DNA from 2 places in the Terribacillus sp. JSM ZJ617 genome. Region 1 is predicted to be linked to the other one. Evidence: predicted binding sites of a transcription regulator. Region 1 holds the regulator's gene; the other holds the start of a gene.
The links. The regulator LexA, encoded in region 1, represses DNA repair genes until DNA is damaged. The targets are predictions, from matches to a motif close to CGAACATATGTTCG.
Positions count from the first base shown of each region.

Region 2: a site for LexA is predicted at 7,481-7,494, ahead of ACH6C1_RS00495 (DNA polymerase IV). Genes of this name have one in related genera too.

Region 1 is NZ_JBISEQ010000002.1:291,189-302,555, reverse strand. Features, by position in the region: gene ACH6C1_RS07785 (ATP-binding protein) at 1-604, opposite strand, end outside; gene ACH6C1_RS07780 (CcdC family protein) at 791-1,264, opposite strand; gene ACH6C1_RS07775 (response regulator) at 1,294-1,653, opposite strand; gene ACH6C1_RS07770 (Na(+)/H(+) antiporter subunit B) at 1,628-2,101, opposite strand; gene ACH6C1_RS07765 (cytochrome c biogenesis CcdA family protein) at 2,156-2,851, opposite strand; gene ACH6C1_RS07760 (YndM family protein) at 2,938-3,351, opposite strand; gene ACH6C1_RS07755 (nucleotidyltransferase domain-containing protein) at 3,596-4,342, opposite strand; gene ACH6C1_RS07750 (YneF family protein) at 4,616-4,837, opposite strand; gene sirA (sporulation inhibitor of replication protein SirA) at 4,881-5,279, opposite strand; gene tkt (transketolase) at 5,437-7,440, opposite strand; gene ACH6C1_RS07735 (DUF896 domain-containing protein) at 7,567-7,791, opposite strand; gene ACH6C1_RS07730 (YneB family resolvase-like protein) at 7,834-8,493, opposite strand; gene lexA (transcriptional repressor LexA) at 8,778-9,407, shown strand; gene ACH6C1_RS07720 (hypothetical protein) at 9,697-10,077, opposite strand; gene ACH6C1_RS07715 (DUF2188 domain-containing protein) at 10,258-10,479, shown strand; gene ACH6C1_RS07710 (SDR family oxidoreductase) at 10,579-11,337, opposite strand.
Region 2 is NZ_JBISEQ010000001.1:95,943-107,309, forward strand. Features, by position in the region: gene ACH6C1_RS00450 (immune inhibitor A domain-containing protein) at 1-360, opposite strand, end outside; gene ACH6C1_RS00455 (8-oxo-dGTP diphosphatase) at 811-1,263, opposite strand; gene ACH6C1_RS00460 (Lin0512 family protein) at 1,265-1,624, opposite strand; gene ACH6C1_RS00465 (NUDIX hydrolase) at 1,737-2,189, shown strand; gene ACH6C1_RS00470 (hypothetical protein) at 2,239-2,520, opposite strand; gene ACH6C1_RS00475 (LacI family DNA-binding transcriptional regulator) at 2,590-3,591, opposite strand; gene ACH6C1_RS00480 (6-phospho-beta-glucosidase) at 3,771-5,099, shown strand; gene ACH6C1_RS00485 (LacI family DNA-binding transcriptional regulator) at 5,133-6,113, opposite strand; gene ACH6C1_RS00490 (HAD-IIB family hydrolase) at 6,222-7,049, shown strand; gene ACH6C1_RS00495 (DNA polymerase IV) at 7,512-8,768, shown strand; partial or broken gene ACH6C1_RS00500 (MATE family efflux transporter) at 8,770-10,079, opposite strand; gene ACH6C1_RS00505 (FtsW/RodA/SpoVE family cell cycle protein) at 10,142-11,293, opposite strand.

The DNA of each region.
Region 1 (11,367 bases):
TTTCATCAACCATGATCTTGTAATATTCTTCTTTCCGGCTGATTCCGGCCTGAATAAGCTGGAGGAATCCTTTTAGACTAGTCAGCGGATTACGAATCTCGTGTGCAATTCCAGCCGCAAGCTGTCCAGCTACACTCATCTTCTCAGAGCGGAACATCATCTCTTCTATTTCTTTCTTATCGGACACATCCTTAGCCACGCCAATATAATAAGGTACACCCTGATTTTCTGTCAAAGAGATACTCGCTTCCATCCAAATATGCTTGCCGCGATTATCCAGTACAGTCAGATGAAACCTCTGCGGCCATTCTGTTGTCGTCTCGAACCTATTCCGCAGGACAGGCACGTCACATGAATCCAAATATGCTAAAGAAGATGTACCGACCACTTCTTCCGGCAAATAGCCAAGCAGCCTTGTAATCGACGAAGAAGTATAGTGAATCATTCCTTCGTAGTCACAGACGAAAACTATATCAAATCCGTTTTGATCGATCCATTGCAGCATCGGTGCGGGAAGTTCAGCCAAAGAATGTGGATCAAAGCCTGTCGGATTAAATGAAGCCGCTTCTTTCTTTTTCTCTGTCTTATAGTCGTCTTCGTTCAAGCTCCTTCGCCCCCTTTTATGTGACCTTATTCGTGCATCTATGTATGTATAGTCCTTTTGATAAGTATGTTACTACAATTATAGAAAAAACAAAACGTCCATACCACGATTTTCCTAAAACTTGTATAGACAAAACAAATATATGAAAAAAGACCTTCTTACTGGAAGAAAGTCTTTCGCCAACCATCAGGTGATTTGTAAGCGTCTTTCGAGCCGTTTGTACTTCCAAAGCATCGCAATCCGCCAAGAGACGATCATACCGAACGCCAGCAGGAAAAACACCCCACCCATTTCTCCGATTTCAATTGTCTGGCCAATCGCGACCTTCAACAATACCCGAACAAATACGAGTCCGACTATGATTACCGCGAATGCTTTCGAAGGCTTCAGAAATATCTTCTCATCCCTCACTTCAAAATTGGAAGTCAAAATTAAAAGACTGGAGAAAATGATTCCGGCTCCAAGCGAGAACCAGACCTCCCACCACGGCACACGAAACACCGGGAAAAGAAACATTAGTGCACCGGTGCTCATGAATAACGGCGGCAGGATGATTTTCTTCGCCGTTACCGGTCTTGCAGCTGCCCGCATCCGGACCATTGCAACTGCAAGGCCCATACATGCAACCAGGATGGTACTGATGATAACAGGTAATGTCATACCCTTACCTTCTTTCAATTTACATTTCTTTAATTGAGAATGCGTTCAACCGTCTCTATAACCCTCGTATCCTCAAAAGGCTTCGTAATGAAGTCCTTCGCGCCAAGCTCGATCGCTTGCATGACAATGCGCTGCTGCCCCATGGCAGAACACATGATCACCTTTGCATTTGGATCCTGTGTGATAATCTCTTTTAAAGCTGCAAGCCCATCCATATGCGGCATTGTAATATCCATAAAGACGATATCAGGCTCTGTTTTCAGATATTGAGACACAGCCTCGTGTCCATCTGCTGCTTCTCCGGCGATTTCATAATTGTTTTCGATAAGCAGGCCACGCAATGTTTTCCGCATGAATTTTGCATCATCTACTATTAGTATCTTTGCCACTTGCATTCTCCTCACTGCTTGAACGATCTTGTGCGATTGACAGGATGATCGTCAGAGCTATACCAACAACAGTAAGATATACCCCTAGATCAAAAAACGTCGCTGTAGCCAATTCCAGCTCGCCTAAAACAGGCAAGTGGATATATGTAAACGTATGGCTCAGGAATGGCTGTCCAAATAGGAATGACCCTGCACTAGTCAGGATGGCGATAAGCACACCTGTTACTGTCAAAACACGATAGTTGATCGGCAAGATCTTGCTGACTGTCTTGAAGCCATATGCCATATACATGAGCACTAAAGCAGCAGCAGTCCCAAGTCCTCCAATGAATCCTCCACCCGGAGAATTATGGCCTGCAAAGAACAGATAGACCGAAAATCCGAGCAACAAAAAAGATATGAGCACGGTTGTTGTTTTGAAAATAAGATTATTCGGCGAAAATTCCACATTCGACACCCTTTCCCTACATATTTTAAACTACTTCTCTCTTTTTTTCACGATTTAAAAACCGTAAAAAGAGAAAAAACTGGCTAGATAGGAAGTAATCTTTGTCGTTAGATCGAATAAAAGCAGAATGCCTATGAGAATCAGGAAATATCCACTTATTTCATGCAGTATTTTTCCGGTTCTTCTTAATCGTTGCAGTCGAGATCCGAAGAACCCCCAAATGAAGAAAGGAATGCTGAAGCCCAGTACATAAGCTGCCATAAGAGGGACAGCCCCGAACGGCTGCAAGGCAGCGCTTGTCATGATTCCTGCAAGTATAGGGCCTGTACAAGGTGTCCATCCCATTGCGAAGGAAAGTCCGATCAGGAACGAACCAGCATATCCAGGCGGCCTGTTTTTAAAACGCAGCAAGGTTTTGGATGACTGCCACCTTCCTCCTAGCAGCCCTATCTGCACTGCACCAAGCAGAATCAGCATGATTCCTCCGATGACTCGTATATAGGATTGGTATGTAAAAAGCCATTCAGATAACGCTAATGCGCTGTACCCAAGCAGTAAAAAGATTGTTGAAAAGCCAATCAGGAAGAAGACTGTATGCAGAAGCCATCCGTTTTTATATGTTCTTTTATCAGGTGAACCTGGAATGACACCAGTCAGATAAGAAAGAAATGCCGGATAAAGAGGAAGTACACATGGTGAAAGAAAGGAAAGGAACCCAGCCGTTACAGCCAGCAGTATTGTTACCTCCATACGAATTCCTCCTGTTAAAAACTTATAAGCAAAAGGAATCCCCAAAAGGGATTCCTTTCTTTAGTTATTCTCCACTATAGCACAGTTCAGGACATCCCAACAGTTTGGGCATTATGATCCTCGATCACATGATTATTAACATAGCGATGGAAGAACCATTCTCCGATACCAATTACGACCGCGGAGATCAGAGATGCCATCACAACATTATCATCAGGATTCAATAAAGCTTCCCCTAACAGCCAAAGAACGATGAAAGTCAATATTGCGTCACTAACTGTCGCAATTGCGTTCCGCTTTGTAAAATCACCGTCAGGCTTACTTCGGTCACCAGCTCTGCTTAAAATGAGTAAGTCACCAATCACATATGCCGCAATTGTCAAAACGACACTCATCAGTAGCGTATCGCTGAATTCCGTATCGAACATAAGGGTGAAAACAATCCATAAAACAGCTAAAATCATGATGAATTTGATCACAAGTGCTTTCACATGTTTCATTTCTTATCACTCCTTTTTTAATCAAATACCATTATCGCTGCAGATTCAAACCTATTTGTCTGCATTAAGAGTGTTGCCAGATTCATACATTTCATACCTTTGGTCTTCATTAAAAGGAGGATGACAGCACGTTTTCATGAAATGCTAAATCGCATTTTGAAGTATGCAAAGTATATGTAAATATTATCTTACCTTGTGGTCATTACATTCGGCATCTTGATTCTATCTTAATTAATGCTAGGATTTATTTACCAATTGCAGCCGAATTGATACGAATCAAAAGCTGATTAATCGCATGATAATCCGGCTTCTCAGGAAGTGTGGAATGCTCAGCTGCTCTCTTAAGATCATTGTCTAGTAGCTCTATAAGCTCTACAGCTTCACCAAAAGTGTATGCACCCTTCCTACAGTCGAGCAAGAAGCTGCGATTTGGTCTAAATGTGCTAAAATCGCCTGTCTCTAATATCTCAATAGCACTTGTCAATAACCTGACGCTATGCATAAAGAACTTCGTGTCATATCCATAAAGGTCTATCAAGTCCTGTCTGCCTGATCTGCTGACATTTCTTTGTTTTAACTTCTGAATTTGAGAATTAGCATACCCCCCGAACTTCTTTTGGATTGCTTTAGAAAGGAATAGATGCCGGTTATCAATTAGCTGCTGCCCTGGTTCTGTTATTTTTAAGTACTGATCTTTGTTCAAAAACAAGATTTCTATGTTATTTGGTACACCTATCATTGCGTCCTTAACGAACTTTGTAATATGAATAATATTGATATCTACATCGTCTTTCGTATTTTTGAAATTCTTGCCGCCGCTGCTGTTATATTCGTTGAATGATTCCAATCCTAAGAAGTAATTTACTGGCGGAATGCAGATACCTTTGTAGTCTTTATCCGAGTCTTCCGTATTCGTTCCATAAGCATAGCTGCCTGTTAAAGCCATTATAATGGTTCTTTCTTCAAGCCAATCATAATCGATGGATCGCATCTCTTTACCACTCCCCTTCAGTTAGTGTTATCAAGAAATGTATATTAAAAACTTATGATTTTTCAACTGCTCCTCCTGGTCCGCGTTAAATATATTATTTAACATAACCATATAAAACAGGATTTGAACAAATCAAAAAACCACTTTTCCTGCTAAATCTCTTAGCAGAAAAAGTGGTTCCTGGATTCAATTAACTATTACCAGCAATCAAATCCCTTGTTTGCAATGCCAAATCGCCAACTTAAAACGTCAAAGCTATATAGAAATAATTGCTTATTTACCTTGTTGGTTATTCATTGCGCGCATCATTTGGTTGATTTTCTTTTGTGATGGTTTTTGACCCATTTGCATCATCATTGTACGAAGCATCTGTTCATTAATTGGCGGGTTTTTCTTAAGATAGTTCATCATGTATCTTCTGGCGATGAAAAATCCAAGCGCAACGCCGATAATCAATGCAGCCAGTGCTATAAGTACGACCCAGATCGGACTCATATTGGCTTCCTCCTTCAAAATATCTCTAATCTAGTATAGACAATCAAAAGGAAGAATACAATAGATGAACCCGTGATTGCAGGTCATTTTTTATGATAGGCGCAATCCAGCCGCAATTGTTGGCTGCTGGCTCTATAATAAAGAAGGAAGAATCAAAGTGGCGGAGCTCTGAAAAGACAGTCTCTTCGGCCGTCGTCAAGGAATCGCATACCACTCGGAGATAGTGCTGATCCGTCTCGATATAGACGCCATCATCCTGAAGAAGGGCTTGCTGAAGTGACGCTCCGGGAGGAAAATCATAAGTGATATAATCCAGCTGCTCTTGCACATATGCAGTATTCTCCACTTGACTGGAGAGGAAAAAGCGATAGAGGATATCCGATTTATAAAAATAGCGGAAATAGATCTCGTGTTTCACCCAATAGACGAAGTATTCTTTCACAAGCTTGTCCCTCCTTCTCCTTTGAAAGAATAGTATACGCTAGGATCAATGCTTAATCCCTCGGAACTTGTAGCAAAGGGACACGAAGTTAAAAAGGTTTACTCGAATTTTGTCATAAAAGAAAAAGACCGGCCAACATCTACGGCCGGTCTTTCTATTAATCCAAAATGGATTTCACTTTTTCAATCACATTCTCAACAGTAAAGCCGAATGCTTCAATCAATTTATCTCCGTTGCCAGAGGCACCGAAAGTATTAATACCGATTACTTTGCCTTCATCACCGACATATCTTTCCCAGCCTAGCGGAGAAGCCATTTCGATACCAACACGTTTCTTCACTGCTGGAGGAAGGACGCTATCCTTGTAGGACTGCTCCTGAAGCTCGAAACGATCCCAAGAAGGCATGCTGACTACTGACGCCTCGATGTTTTGTTCACGAAGTGCTTCTTGTGCACGTACAGCCAACTGAACTTCTGAACCAGTTGCAAGAAGCAATACATCAGCCGTTTCCTTCTGGGCTGGGCTTACAACATACGCACCCTTCTTCACGCCTTCATACGCAGCTTGCTGCGTGGATGGAAGTGTCGGAAGATCTTGACGAGTCAAAACAAGCGCCGTTGGAACCTTATCAGATTCAAGCGCCAGTCTCCATGCAGCCTGTGTTTCGTTACCGTCTGCAGGACGGACAACACTCAAGCCAGGCATTGCGCGCAAGGATGGCAGCTGTTCGATTGGTTCATGTGTTGGACCATCTTCTCCGACTGCAATAGAATCATGTGTCAATACGTATGTCACAGGTGTTCCCATCAATGCAGACAAACGGATAGCTGGACGCAAGTAATCGCTGAAGACGAAGAAAGTACCACCGTACACTTTCAATCCACCATGAAGTGCCATACCGTTCAGTGCAGCACCCATTGCGAATTCACGTACACCGAACCAGATATTGCGTCCGCTGTAGTTGGCTTTGGAGAAGTTCTCTTCTTTTGCAAGCAATGTTTTATTCGAACCTGCAAGGTCAGCACTTCCGCCGAACAAGCTAGGCACTGCATCTGCGATTGCGTTCAATACTTTACCAGAAGCAGAACGAGTGGCAGTCTTGTCTTTGCCCTCTTCATATGTCGGAAGCGTATCTGCCCAACCTTCTGGCAATTCACCTTTGATTGCAGTAGTCAGTTCTTTTGCAAGCTCAGGGTGCGCTTCCTCATACTTAGCAAATAACTCATTCCAAGCCTTTTCTGCTTCTGCGCCTTTTTTGATGACTTTCTCTTCGAAATCACCATAAACCTCTTCCGGAACGTGGAATTCTTCATGCTCCCACTTGTAATATTCCTTCGTAAGCTTCACTTCATCAACACCTAGCGGTGAACCATGGGAAGCGCTTTTTGCTGATTTGTTCGGAGAACCATATCCAATAACTGTTTTCACTTCGATCAAAGTTGGCTGTGTTGTATTCGCTTTTGCTTGTTTGATTGCCTCACGAATCGCATCTACATTTCTGCCTTCTTCGACGCGGATAACTTGCCAGCCATAAGCTTTGAAGCGATCCTCTACGTTTTCAGAGAAGCTGTGGTGAAGATCACCATCGAGAGAAATATCATTGGAATCATATAGCACGATCAGCTTGTCCAAGCCAAGGTGGCCTGCAAGTGAAGCTGTTTCATGCGAAATACCTTCCATTAAGTCACCATCACCACAAATTGCATATGTGTAGTGATCTACAACAGGGAAGCCCTCTTTATTATACTTCGCTGCAAGATGCGCCTCTGCCATCGCCATACCAGTAGCCATCGCGATACCTTGTCCAAGCGGACCAGTAGTTGCTTCGACACCATCTGTATGATGGACTTCCGGATGTCCTGGTGTACGTGATCCGTACTGGCGGAAGGATTTCAAATCATCAATGGATACTTTGTATCCAGACAAATGCAAGAGGGAATACAATAACATGGAACCATGTCCAGCAGACAATACGAAACGGTCCCGGTTGAACCAATGGGAATTCTTCGGATTGTGAGCCATGAAATCGGTGAAAAGCGTATAAGCCATCGGCGCTGCACCCATCGGCATACCTGGGTGGCCGGAATTCGCTGCTTCGATTGCATCGATTGATAACGTACGAATTGTATTAATGGAAAGCAATTCTGTAGTCTGAACCATGTAAACATCCCTTTCATCTAGCAAATTATGTACTCTTGTTCATCCTATACAAAAATCTTCCGATAAACAAGGATTTATATATAGAAAAAGAAGGGAAAGGCTGTACATAGAGTCAGCCATCCCTTCTTATTCCTCTTCACGTAATTTTTTTACTTTTTCTGGTGTTACGTCATTGCCTTCACGATCCATAACTGTCATCGACTTGAACTGGTTTTTGAATGAAGAACGTACATTTCCCAGATATTCCTGTCTTAGTTCCTTTTGCTCTTTCTGTTCGCTAAGGCTGAGTCCTTCTGCCTTTGCTTTATTTGCTAACGCATTGAGGCGTGCTAATTTGTCTTTACTTAACATGTGTATATGCTCCTTTAAGCATTAAAGTTGATACACACTATGTTACCCGCTAGCGTCTTCCGATTCAAGCGAAAGATATTCCTGGTACCTTCTATGTACGGTCGCCTTTGATACATGAAAGCCCATACCTCGCAGAACAGAGCTGATTTCCTGGAAAGTAAGCTTGTTATTTCGCAGCCTGATCACTTCTTGAATCGGAAAATCAATCCGCTCTCTGCCCGGTGCAGCCTGCTGATTGCTCAGATTCTTGCTTGGATTATATCCTGCCTCGATTGCCCTTCTCATACCCCGCTTGATCTTCATATTATGGATCTTCCGCTGATACTCCTCGACTATACCAACGATTTGGAGCACCATACCATCCGATTCCGAAAGCTGGAATTCGCCATGCTGGCTAAGTGTATAAACCTTGACCTCCAGCTTTTGAAGATGATGGAACAAAGCAATCTTTGTATTGCCTCGCCCCAACCTTGTCTCATCCTGAATGAGGAGACAGTCTGCTTCACGCGCTGTGAACAAATCCAGCATGCGAAAAATCCCCGGCCGTTCGATGTCATAACCGCTCTGCTTTTCTTCGATGATATCGATGACCTCTATGTCGGAGGACGCAGCAAGACTGATGAGCTCCTCGCGCTGGCGCTCAATCGAGCTTGCCTGCTCGTCCTTTTCTGTACTTACTCTGCAATAGATGACTGCTTTCATTGATGTACCCTCTCAGTTCGACTAATTAGACGCTCATTATAAGTGTAAAGTATAAGAAGAAAAGCGTGAAGCCGAAAAGCACATAATAGAATAGATCTGATTTCGCTAGTTTTTTGAACATGGTAGACCCCTCCGTGTTTTAAGAACGTGCGTTCTCTTTGTTAATTCCATTATATACGAACATAGGTTCTAGTCAAGGCTTTTTTTCGAACGGATGTTTGTATATTGCAATCTATCATGGTATACTCTATGTAATAAAAATATATGCACGGGGTGTTCGATACATGATAAAACTATCGAAAAGACAGGAAGCGATTCTAGCATACATAAAGGAGCAGGTACTCGATAAAGGGTACCCGCCATCCGTCAGGGAAATCGGCGAAGCAGTCGGCTTGGCATCAAGCTCTACCGTTCACGGCCACCTTTCCCGTTTAGAGAAGAAAGGTCTTATCCGCCGTGACCCGACAAAGCCGCGTGCCATCGAGGTATTATCATTGGATAGTGATGATCAGACAGATATTCCCCGCGGTGAGGCAAACTATGCTCCCGTTATCGGAAAGGTAACAGCTGGTATTCCAATTACTGCAGTGGAGAATATAGAAGAATATGTACCTGTTCCTAGCCATTTAGTAGGTCCGGATGATAATATATTCGTTCTGGTCATTGTTGGGGAAAGTATGATTGAAGCTGGTATTCTTGACGGAGACATGGTAATCGTCAAACAGCAGCAAACGGCTCAGAACGGAGAAATTGTTGTGGCGATGACCGAGGACAATGAAGCTACTGTGAAACGTTTCTTCAAAGAAGAAAATCAGATACGACTGCAACCGGAAAACAGTACGATGGATCCTATCATTTTGGATAATGTCAGCATTTTAGGGAAAGTAATAGGCTTATATCGCTCCATCCAATAAAATCGGCTTCGGCCGGTTTTTTTTTCATAGAATTTACACAGTTTCTGCCTGCTTTCGACATACTTTTTGGGTATATTAGATTATTCTATTACCAAAAGTTAGAAAGCGGGTGGTATCGTGAAGCTGTTTTACAAGCTTGTCTGCAAGTTGCGAGGCCGTCATAAGATTGATAGTGTCACTGATTCGTGTAAATGTGGATATACCAGAAGCTACCGCAGAGAACAACATAGTATGGATGATTATTATCTTAAAGAACGCTAAACACACATTGTATGAATAAGGAGCTTGCCTATACGGCAAGCTCCTCTTTTGTGCTTTTCATTATTGCCAGTTTCAATGCTTCGAGAAGGATACCTGGTGTCACTTTTTCGTATGTCTCCCCAAGTAGCTGCTTGGCACCATCCAGAATTCGCCGGTTACCCATCAAAGCTAACAGCTCATGTCCTTTTACTAAGATATCGTCAATAAAAACATCTCTATAGTCCTTAGAGTTTGTTACAACACCTAAAATGAACCCTTCCTGCAGCAGCACTTCTGCGTGATGTACGACATCGTATGGTATGCATGTTCCTACAGCGCATCGGTATTCTCTTGCTTTCGTTCCTTGGAGTTGGTCTGCTTCTAACTGTTCCAATATTTCATGAAATAACGTAACACGTAGTTTTGGCATTTGATCTCCTCCTTGTTATGGTTCTATTATTCCACATATCGTTTTTCAATCTCCTGAAAAGTTTGTACATTATTTCACAAATAAGTGACAACTTAGAGAACTGCTTGAACCATACTAACTTGCATTAATATAGCAATTATGTGGTATAGACCTTATGAGCCAATTATTGGAGGTGGAATAATGTCAAACTATCACACTAACCCAGACGGGAATGGCAGTTGGCAAGTTAAGAAAGAAGGGGCAAAGCGTGCTTCAGGCCGTTTTGTCAAGCAGAAAGAAGCAATGGATTATGGGAAAGAACTAGCTAAGCGGACTGAAGGCGAACACTTCATTCACGGACGAGACGGAAGAATTCGGGAACGTGATTCTTATGGAAATGATCCATTCCCGCCAAGGGGCTGAATTTAGTCATGGATAGAACGCAAAGGGCATTTAAAATCTTAAAATAAATAACAAAACCTGAAATAGTTTCAGGTTTTGTTATACATCTTCTGCTTTCTATTAGTATGCAGTCCATCCTGCGTCTGCTGCTATGACCTGCCCATTGACGAAGCTTGACTCATCAGAACCTAAGAAAAGAGCAAGTTGAGCGATTTCAGCTGGTTTCCCTACACGCGGCATTGTTTCATTACCAGTCATTTGACGCCCGGCTCCAAATTCCGAGATACTCGTCATAGATGCACTTATGTTTGTCTCGACCCCACCCGGGGCTATACCATTACACCGGATACCAGAGTGTGCGTACATATATGCCGTATTTTTCGTCAATCCAGTTACTGCATGCTTGGAAGCTGTATATGCTGCTCCTGCACGCGCTCCTCGCAAACCGCCTGCTGATATATTATTGACGATTACACCATGACCTTGTTCCAAGAAGATATTTGTAGCAATACGCATTGCCCTCATGACACCAGTGGTGTTCACAGCAAAGACGCGATCCCACTTCTCATCCGTAATCTCTCCTACCGGTTCCATCCCGTCCATAATACCCGCATTGTTAACCAAAATATCTAATTTACCAAATGCTTCTTTCGTTTCTGCAAATAACCGCTCCAAATCCGCTGACTCTGCGACGTTTGTACGGTTAGCAATTGCCGCGCCGCCCTTCTCCTTTATAGCCTCTGCAACTGCTTGCGCCCCTTCAAAGTTAAAGTCAGATACAACTACTTGTGCCCCTTCTTTTGCGTAAAGTTCTGCTATTGCTTTCCCCATTCCTGAAGCCGCACCTGTTACGATTGCTACTTTATCTTTTAATCTCATAATACAAGTCCCCCTTAGTTATTGTACATT
Region 2 (11,367 bases), on a different contig from region 1:
CTTATCAGTGTCACTAACCACTGTTTCATCGATTGCAGCTTCTTTCAGCTCATCCGGCAAAGGCTGCTTAGCAGCTTCTGCGCTCTTTTCTTCCCGTTCCTTTAGATAAGCATTCAATACTTCCTGGGCTTCCGCTTCCGTAGCATCCTTACTGATCTTTCCTTCTTCTTTAAGCAATTCAATCAATTTATCCTCATTTGCAATTGCACTGTCGAAAGGTCCGCCGCTTTGGGCAGTTTTCGGCGAGTACGTCACAGCTGGTGTTTTTTCAACAGTTGCTTCGGCATGGGCTTCCTGCGCTGGCACAAATGATAATGTAAAAGTGCTAAATCCGATAACGGCTGCCATCGCAGAAGCCATCCATTTATTCTTCTTCAAGCAAGTCACTCTCCCTGTGCTAATAGTTTAAATAGTCGGAAAACAGATTCGATATGTAGGTAAAGTTTTCCTTAAAGGGTAGTATAGCGACTAGTCTGCTAGATTTACAATGGTACTTTGGAAGGAAGAGAAGTGGTATATACATTGAAATAATGCGGTTTTCGTGAGATGTCATCACATAATCCGACAGGGTTGGCAATAAAGTTGGGAAACAAGAGAGTGGAAAATAACGTAAACATATGGAAACTTGTAGAAGGATGAGGAAAGTTGGGAAAGTACAAGCAATCAGAAAATATTACTTTTACTAGAAAAATGAGATAATAGACCTATCTATTTATCTTATTCAATAGAATTGAAGTTGCAATATATGGAATATCAGTATGTATTTTTAATAATAGAAGGGGGAGGAAGCTGATATCTCCCCTCCCGTATTTATGTATGCAGTATTTCTTCCGTGTAATCAGAAGCTTCAGATTCAGCATGCGCAAATGTACCTTCTTGGAAGAATAACGGAAAGACAGTGCGGACTACATCCTGCATTGGCAGTTCCATCGCTTCAGACTTCTGGAACCATGATGGATTGCCTTCTCTGGAATCTGACAGCAGTGTGCCGGAAAAAGAATCAGTTATATAATAGAAGATCAGATAACGGACATTTTGTTCATCGTTCACGTAATGCTGTACGCCTTTATACTCCAGATTCCATACGTCCAGTCCTGTCTCTTCCTTCACCTCGCGCATTGCGCTTGCAGTGAGACTCTCAGGAAAGTCCACCTTTCCGCCAGGCGGGATAAATCCGCGGAAGTCATCATGCTGACGATCCAGCAGAAGCACCTGATCCTCATTATGTATCATCACCATATTATAGATCTTGTGCTCGATCATTTCAGTATCCCGTCTCGACGGAAGCGTTCACGATATACATCATATCGTTTTTATCCTGTTTCTCCTCTAAGTAGATAGCGCTTGTAGTCAGCATACCACCATCGATTACTTCTACTGTTACAGTACCATATGGAATCCGGGCCTTGACCTGCTCGATATCCAGCTTGTCCTTATCAGCAGGGACAGCCAAGCGGATATTTACCTTCATATTATGCAAATCGTTGTCTGGCAGGACGCTCGTAATACCAGGCATGGAATTTGTATGTATAGCATTGACTACTGCACGTACCGCTGCTTTTGTAACGTCTTGACCGTGTACATCGACACCGAAGCCGGTTTGTATGGACATGATTTTTTCCATATGATCACTCCTAGATTGTTCTGATATAGTTACTGTATCATATTAAGATTAAAGAATTCTATCAGCTATATGTAAGATTTGGTAAACTTGTTGAGTGAAAGGGGATGTGCTTGTGAACTATGTAGAGAATCTTCGGAAGTACGTCGGGCATCAGCCTGTCATATTAGTTGGGGCATTATGCCTTCTTTTTGATGAAAAGCAGCATGTCCTTTTACAGAAACGAATCCACCCGCCCGAAACATGGGGCTTGCCTGGAGGATTGATGGAACTTGGTGAATCAGCTGAACAGACAGCTGCCAGGGAAGTGCTGGAAGAAACAGGACTGACAGTGGAGGAATTGAAGCTGGTTGATGTGTATTCCGGAAAAGATAATTTTGCCGTAGCTGCGAATGGTGATGAATTTTACAATGTGACAATCGTGTACCAGACTAGTAAGTTTCACGGAGAATTAATGCTGGATGAAGCAGAATCTATGCAGCTGGGCTTTTTCCCGCTTGATGAACTGCCGGAAAAGATGGTCAGGAGCCATCGCCGATTTATAAAGGAATTCAGTGAAAAGGGGTAGCTTATCAGCTACTCCTTTTCTGCCTTGTGATAGCTGTTATTTTAACTAGTCATGGCATGGATGATACAGCATATTCAATTAGCAAAGAGACAAGGGCAAGAACGATCATAAATACGGTGGATATACCTAAAATCCAATCACTGTTATCGAGCATATTTTTTCGTTGCCGTCTTTGGAAAATGAAAAATAAAGCCCCTAGTAAAGCAGAACTTCCCCAAATCATCAAACCCAACTTAGTGAAAAGCAGCTCCCATGCAGCCAGCCAAAAAGCGAGTATACCTAGATGAATAGCACATAATGAATAATTGGCTGTTCGCCTTAAGATCAACATTATCATCACCTCTATTGCACTATCCTAGCACGCGGAACGATTCTACTTATATAAAACTTTTTGATAGCCTCATACCTGGACTTGCTTAACACCTCTGGCAGTAGACTGACGCTCTGTCAGAGAGAAGGCAAGTTCGGCTGGTGTGTATGGTGTTTCCGTTAATACCGCGTGCATGCGACGAAACGCTTCTGCTCCCATCTGCTTGAGCGGATTGCGGACATGAGTCAGCTCCATCAGTCCAGCAACATCGCTTTGGTCGGATTCGAAACCTACCAAGCCCAGCTCATCAGGAATGCTGATTCCCTGCGTCCGTGCTTCGGCAGCCATGCCGGCTGCAACGTAATCACTGGCGTGGATGACCGCATCAGGCATATTCCTACCGTTTAAAAGCTCCTGCAGGGCTCTGCGTCCGTCATCGACGGTGAATGTCTCATCTAAGATCCATTCGGGATGGACGGGAAGGTTATGTGTTTGCAATATATCCTCAAAAGCCTTCTTCCGTTCCAGGCTGTTTCGGCTTTCGGCTCTTCCTATTGTACAGGCAATGCGGTTATAGCCTTTTTCGATCAAATGCTCAAGCCCAAGCTGGAACCCTTCGTAATGATTCATATAGATGGATTGGATCTGTGGATGCTGCAGAGGCTCACATGTCATAATCGGTCCGTACTTTGTATAAGTGGCAACTTTCTCCCAATCTAATCCGCAGCGCAGGATAATCAGCCCGTCCAAGCGCTTTTGACGCAGCATTTCCAATGCCTGCAATTCCTGATCGGCTTTTTCATTCGTTTGGTAAAGTAAGGTTTGATATTGGCAGGAGGTGCCAGCTTCGGCGATACCTTGAACAATTTGCATAAAATAATGACTGATGGAAGGCGATACGACACCAATAGTATTGGTCCTGCCTTTTTTCAGCTGTACTGCATTGCTATTTTGAATATAGTCTAGTTCATCAATGACTTGCTGGACTTTGCGCCGAGTATCTTCATGGACATGGGGATGGTGATTGAGGACACGTGAAACAGTGCTGCGGGAAACGCCAGCCATCTGTGCAATCTGTTTGATATTACTCATGTGCTTCACCTCATTAGAAATCGCTTTCTTACCTTTATTTTAGCGGAAAATGAACGTTTTGTAAGCTTTGGTCGACCGGTTTACAAATTCCTTACGAATTTGTTCTTGACCTGGGATGCATTCCAGCATTTAAGCTGTGGTTGTAGATCAAAAATGTAACCATATAGGAGGCACTGATCATGGGAAAATTGAAGATCGTTACAATCGGCGGAGGTTCAAGTTACACACCGGAAATCGTGGAAGGGTTCATTAAACGCTATGATGAATTGCCAATTACAGAGCTTTGGCTCGTGGACGTAGAAGCAGGGAAGGAAAAGCTTGAGATTGTAGGAAATATGGCAAAGCGCATGGTGGAAAAAGCAGGCTTGCCGATCGATGTGCATTTGACATTGGATCGCCGGGAAGCTTTGAAGGATGCAGACTTTGTTACAACACAATTCCGTGTTGGACTATTGGACGCACGGGCAAAAGACGAAAGAATCCCATTGAAATATAATGTAATCGGACAGGAAACGAACGGACCAGGCGGATTGTTCAAAGGTCTGCGTACTATTCCTGTCATCCTTGATATTTGTAAAGACATGGAGGAGCTTTGCCCGAATGCATGGCTTGTGAACTTCACAAACCCAGCTGGTATGGTAACGGAGGCAGTGCTTCGCTACTCTAATATCAAAAATGTCGTCGGCTTATGTAACGTGCCGATCATGATGAAGATGCAAGTAGCAGAGCTGCTTGGTGCCGATGGAGATCGTGTGCACATCGACTTTGCTGGTCTGAATCACATGGTATTTGGCTTGAATGTATACTTGGACGGAGAAAATGTTACGGATACCGTGCTGGATAAAATGACAAGCGCCGATAAAAAAGAGATGACGATGAGAAACATCAAAAACCTTGACTGGGAACCTAGCTTCATCAAAGGTCTGAAAGCTATCCCGTGTCCATACCACCGTTACTACTACAAGACTTCGCAAATGCTTGAAGCGGAGCTTGAAGAAGCAGATAACGAAGGTACGCGTGCCGAGGTCGTGCAAGGCGTTGAGCGTGATTTGTTCGAGCTTTACAAAGATCCGAATCTTGCAGAGAAACCTGAGCAGCTGTCCAAACGCGGCGGTGCATACTACAGTGATGCTGCTTGCAGTCTGATCAACTCCATCTACAATGACAAACGTGATATTCAGACAGTGAACACAATCAATAATGGTGCTATCCAGAGCATTCCGAACGATTCCGCTATCGAAATCAACTGTGTCATTACCAAAGATGGTCCAAAACCGATTGGCATTGGTGACCTTCCAGTACCAGTGCGCGGACTTGTTCAGCAAATCAAGTCATTCGAGCGTGTTGGAGCTGAGGCAGCTGTAACAGGTGATTACAACACTGCTTTGCTTGCGATGACAATCAACCCGCTTGTACCTTCTGATGAGATAGCGAAGAAGATAATGGATGAAATGTTGGAGGCTCACAAAGAGCATTTGCCACAGTTCTTTAAAAAGATAGAAGCATAAAAAGATGACCCGTGCAGAGAGCACGGGTCTTTTTTACGTGGAATGCCTCGGTACAAGATATCCTTGCCATTGAAATAGCTTGGGTACATTAATGTTACCAGATAGCTGCATATCTAATTGTTCTGCAGTCTTTCGTGCCATGGCCTCTATCTCATTATCATAGGTGGTCAGCGGAGGATCGGTAATCTGAGAGATAGGATGGTTATCAAACCCGGTAACTGCGCAATTTTCTGGCACAGCGATTTGATGCTGCTTGGCAGCATGCAGAATCCCAGCGGCAACGAAGTCACTTCCTGCAAATATGCCATCTATGAGCAATTGTTTATCATGAAATAAATCAGTACCCAAACGAATACCATCCTCAATTGATACCATTCCTTCTATGCGTTTCCCGCCTTCCTTTAGATTTCTCGCACCTAAGGCATTTAGAAAACCTTTATATCTAGCTTCTTGGGATGGGGAAGTGTGGTCAAGGCAGAATAAGAGTCGCTTCTTACCTGTTTGCAGCATATGCATGGTCAATTTATAGGCGGCACTCTCTTCATCTAGACTGCATACAGTTGTGTCAATTTCATATTTCTCATTACAAATAAGTATTGGACCGTTTTCTAAGCAACGGGCTAAAAGGTGAGCTTCCAGTGCGGATGAAGTTGCGATTATAGCGTCCAGTTCACGCTGTTTCAGCTTGGCGAATACATCCAGTTCACGTTTCTTATCACCGAATGTCTGAAAGATAACGGGTTTCCATCCTTTTGCTGTACAGGCATTCGATAATGATTGCACCAGTGCTGCGAAATAAGGATGATCGACTTGAGGTGTGAGAATACCTATGGCAGAGGTTTTTCGCTTACGAAATTGAACAGCCAAGCTATTCGGGGTAAATCCGGATTCCTCGATAGCAGAAAGGATCTCTTGCCGCTTCTGTTCAGATACATATGGATGCCCATTTAATACGCGAGAGACAGTACTTTTGGAAACACCGCATTTCTTTGCGATGTCGTTTATAGTAGGCATTCAACCAGCTCCTTGGACATTGAATGTAGCTTTATCATAGCATACCTGTTTTCTTGTTGACCTGGGAACGTTCCCATCTCTTATGGTAGGAAGGGAGGTGGTTGAATAATGAGTGTGAAAAAATGCTTTGCTAGTACCGACAGCACAAAGGCACTTATTTGTTTTGATTTTGATGAGACTTATTTTCCTCATGCTTGTGAGAAAGGGCAGCTGGAGGATTTGCATGCGATGGAGCTTTATCTAAATGGGATTTCCAGACAGTATCATGTGAAGATTGCATGGGTTACCGGAAGTGATTGTAATTCCCTGGCGGCTAAAATGGAGCGTGCACGTCTGACTTATATGCCCCATTTCATTGCAGCTAATCTGGGAACCGAACTGTACCAACTAACAGCTGGTGGAGAACTAAAGGAGATATACGATTGGAAAAAGCATTTACCTGTTCAAGAAGAATTCAATCAGCTTGTAGAGGATTTGATTCATATGCTCTCTTTGGATGGGATAGCATTACAGCCACAGACGATGCATGGGCAGAGCTCGTACAAAAAGAACTATTATTACTTTCCTAATGAAGATGATTTGGCCGAGGTAATGCATCGTATAAGGCAGGCAGCCGCTGCAGCTAAGGTAGGTTTGAATGTGAACGCATGCAATCCACTGGCAGGAGATCCAGACGGGGCATATGATGTGGATTTCATTCCGTTAAGGACTGGAAAACGAGCGGCCGTTCAGTTCTTGGCAAACCATTGCATGGTGGAACCATCGCAGATCTATGCTTTTGGAGACAGTGGAAATGACCTTGAAATGCTGCGATATGCAGGAAATGGTTTCCTTGTTGCTAATGCAACAGAGGAGGCGAAACAGAAGCATAGTCAGGTATGCGGAACACCTTACGCAGCCGGTATCCGTACGACGCTGCAACATTTCTTTATTTGATAAGAGTAGTGTGGAATTGTTGAACCTAGAAAAATACCGGTTTCTTCTTTGCGTCCCAAAAGTTGAGGGTTACTTGGGACGCAGTTCATTTATTAGCAGAACCGTTAATGCGCTGCTTGGTCTTTTTGATCCTCTTTCATTGAATATATAGCACCCAGCTGACTAATAAATATAGCTAGGAAAACCATTTAATATGTCTCTCTAGAACCAAATCATAAGGAAGCTGTGCTGTATTAAGATTCCTACTATATATTGAAAATCAACCAAATCCTGATAATGAACTCCTCTGACAACTAATTGGTATCCTTTATATAACTGTATTACCAAATAGAAGAATAAAATTGTTTGTTTAGAGCAGTCTTTTTTCATTTTTCCTCCCTATCCAAAAATTACAGCTACTATAACTGCCTCGAATCGGGTAATCTAAAGTGAGAACATTTGTTCCCTTTGGAGGTGGTAAAGATGGATTATAGCGGATTTCAGCAGCATGAGGTATTGTGTGTGGATATGCGGAGCTTCTATGCGAGTGTGGAATGCGTGAAACGCGGCCTTGATCCGATGACGACACTGCTTGCAGTGGTCGGGGATACGAAGCGGCCGGGTAGTATCGTGCTAGCTGCCAGTCCTGCGCTGAAGAAGAAGCATGGCGTCAGCAATGTGAGCCGTTATTTCGAGCTGCCGGAAGATCCGGAACTCGTCATTGCGGAAGCACATATGAAGGATTACTTGGAGGTTTCGGTGGCAATTACCGAGCTAGTGCATGAGTATGTGCCAATGGAAGCAATCCATGTTTATTCTGTCGACGAATTCTGGGTGACACTTGATGGCACGGAGAAGCTGCATGGAACTGCAGAGGAGACAGCGGCCAAGCTGCAGGCGGATATCCTGGAGCAATTCGGTGTTACGGCGGCCATTGGAATCGGAGATAACAAGTTCCTGGCCAAGGTCGTGATGGATATTCATGCAAAGAAACAGACCTCTGGTATTGCCGTTTGCCATTATCAGGATGTGCCGCGCTTATTGTGGCCGGTCCCGATACAGGATGTTTGGGGGATTGGACGACGAATGCAGCGGAATTTGAATCGGATGGGTATTGTCACGCTTGGGCATCTTGCTCACACTTCTTTGGAGCATCTCAAGAAACGGTATGGTGTGATGGGTGAGCAATTATACTGGCATGCATGGGGAATCGATGAGAGCGAGGTGCTCGGTGATTTCGTCAAACAGGAGCAGAAAAGCTACGGACACGGCATTACACTGCTGCGTAATTACCGTGGCGAAGAGATTCCGACCATCATCTTGGAGCTGTGCGAGGAGGCCTGCAGACGGGCAAGACGGGACAGGAAGGAAGGCAATACAGTCCATCTGGCCGTTGGATATGCCAGTCAGCATGGCGGCGGCTTCAGTCGGTCCCGTTCCTTTACGAGCCCTTCGAATCTGACGACGGATATGTATAAGCTCTGCCTCGAACTATTTCATGAGCACTACCAAAAAGGCCACGAAGTCAGACGAGTGTCTGTCTCCCTGACCAATTTATACGATGAAGAAGCGACCCAGCTCAGCTTGTTCGAGGACAAGAGCAAGCAGAAGGATCTGAGTCGGACGATGGATCAGATTCGGGCACGTTTCGGTACGACCGCCATTCTGCGTGCCAGCAGCCATACAGCTGCCGGAATGACAATTGAACGCAGTGCGAAAATCGGGGGCCATCAAGCCTGAGTCAAGCTGCTGCCGTCTGCTGAAACAGCCGGCGCAGCTTTGGTACATACATGATAAGGAAGACGGACCGACCGAGACTGAAGAGCAGGAAGGCGATCCATAGTCCGTGATTGCCGAGTGGCTGCAGGGCATAAAGAGCCGCTAAGTAAAGCAGGACAGCAAGAATCATGGAGTTGCGGACAAAGCGTACTTCCGTTACGCCAGTGAAAACGCCATAATAGACAAGGCCAAGGCTGGCGGCGATCGGAAATAGAACAAGCCAGTTGGCATAGGATCCAGTCAGCTCGATAATGTGCTGCTGATCGGAGAACAAAGGATAGATCCACTTCTGGCCAGCAAAAAACAGAAGCGCAAGCGTCACCCCGATACCAAGCCCCCATTGCAAAGATAGACGCAGAGACTGCGAAAAGAGTTTTTCATTGCGTTCCCCAAGAGCCCGACCGGCCACAATGCTGGACGCATTAGCAAAGCCATCAAAGAAATACGCCATCATATAGTGAATCTGAATCAGGATGGCATTGGCTGCCAGCATATCTTCCCCAAACGCAGCACCTTTTGCTGTAAACAGGTTAAAAACAATTAGTAAACATATCGTCCGAATGAATAAATCTCGGTTGACCTTCATCATTCGCCACATCGGTTTAGGATCGACTGCGCGTCGCAAGACCTGTATGAATGGATGCTGCCGGCATATTTGCGCAGCAGGACAATGCCGAATACACAAGAGAAAATCTCGGCAATCAGCGTAGAAGCACCTACACCTGCCACTCCCAAATCCCACACATGAACAGAAAGAATACAAAGAATGATATTCAGCATATTCGTGCTTATCTGCAGAACAAGTGTTGCTTTGATATAGGACATGCCGATCAGCCAGCCAAGGATGACATAGTTGGCAAGCGCAAATGGCGCACCCCAAATCCGGATAGAGAAGTAAGCCGAAGCGCTGCTATTCACGGCATCACTCGCTCCTAGGAAGGAGAAGGAATAGTGCAGGATCGGCTGCTGTATAAGAACGAATAGCAGGCCGACAATAAAAGCGACCAGGAAAGGACGCATTAACGCCATTACATGTTCTTCTTTATCGAGACTGGCAGATGCCTGAGCGGCAAACCCGGATGTGCTTACCCGCAGGAATCCGAAAAGCCAGTACATCGTATTGAATATGATCGTACCGATGGCGACCCCGCCAATATAAGAAGCATTGGAAAGCTGGCCGACAACGGCTGTATCAACAACACCCAGCAATGGCGTCGTAATCGTTGACAGGGTCAGCGGCAGGGCCAGCGCTAAGTAGTTTTTATGCTGCATGCACTCACCTTAATAGTAGTAATTACGATATAATATACCGCACATGTTTGCAGAAGTAAACGCTATTTGTTTCCAAACATAAACGTCATCGTATTCACACGCATATTGAGGATCAATCCAAGAGATGCGAGTGTAATGACGAGGGCACTTCCTCCATAGCTGATAAGCGGCAAACCAAGTCCCGTAACGGGCATCAGTCCGATACTCATACCGACATTTTGGAATATCTGAAATGTCAGGAACCCAGCGATTCCTGCGCCAATCAAGGTTCCGAATGAATCATGATAGCGCTGGGAAATCATGACGATTTTATAAATGAGCATAAAGTAAAGCAGCAGTACAAGACTTGTCCCGACAAAGCCGAAAACGCCGCCTATGACTGCGAAAATCAAATCTGAATAGGCGTATGGCACATGTGGCAGATGTTCGTAGCCACTCATATTACCAGATCCAATCGCCATGATCGATTGATTCAGCTGATAGCCGGAAATCGTATATTTTTCTGGCTGCAGCCAGCCATAGAAACGGCTTGCCTGATAGCTTGGCAGCATGCCGAGTATCCGATCGAGGAAGAAATCAGTCGCAAAGAAGTATGTAATGGTTAAGGCAAGTACAATCGTTAATGGAACAGAGAAGATAAGCAGTATCGTTTTTATCCGGACGCGGGAAACAAGCAGCATCGCCCCGTAAATAGCAAGATAAACCATTGCATTACCGAAGTCCGGAAATTGCATGACGACAGCAACAGGGATTAATGTGATAACTGTCAGTTTGCCGACAAGCAGTATTTCCTCCTTTAATGCAGGAGAGCTATCCGTCCCTTTACTGATCACTTGTGCCAGATAAAGAATCAATCCGATTTTCATCGATTCAGCAGGCTGGAATGAAAAGCCGCCGATTGTATACCAGCCGTATGCTTCATTGATTTCTTTGGAGATGCTGGAGGGTGCAATCAAGATACCTACTAATAACAGCAGGAAAAAAAGATAAACAAAAAGTGATAAACGCTTCAGTATATCGAGATCAAGAAAATAAGACACGACAAAACAGCCGCCTAAACCAATTACATACCAGACAACCTGCTGCAGAACAAAATATTCTCCTTGCAAGAGTTGTACTTGATATAAACTGACTAGGCTTGCAAGTCCGAGCAGTATGATAAGCGAGAAATAGAGATAATCAAATTTTTCCAGATATATTCGCAGTTTTTGCATGCATGTCACCATTTCATCATAAGGATAATCTACAGTTCTATCGTAACAGAAATTTCCAATTTAAAAAGCCGTAT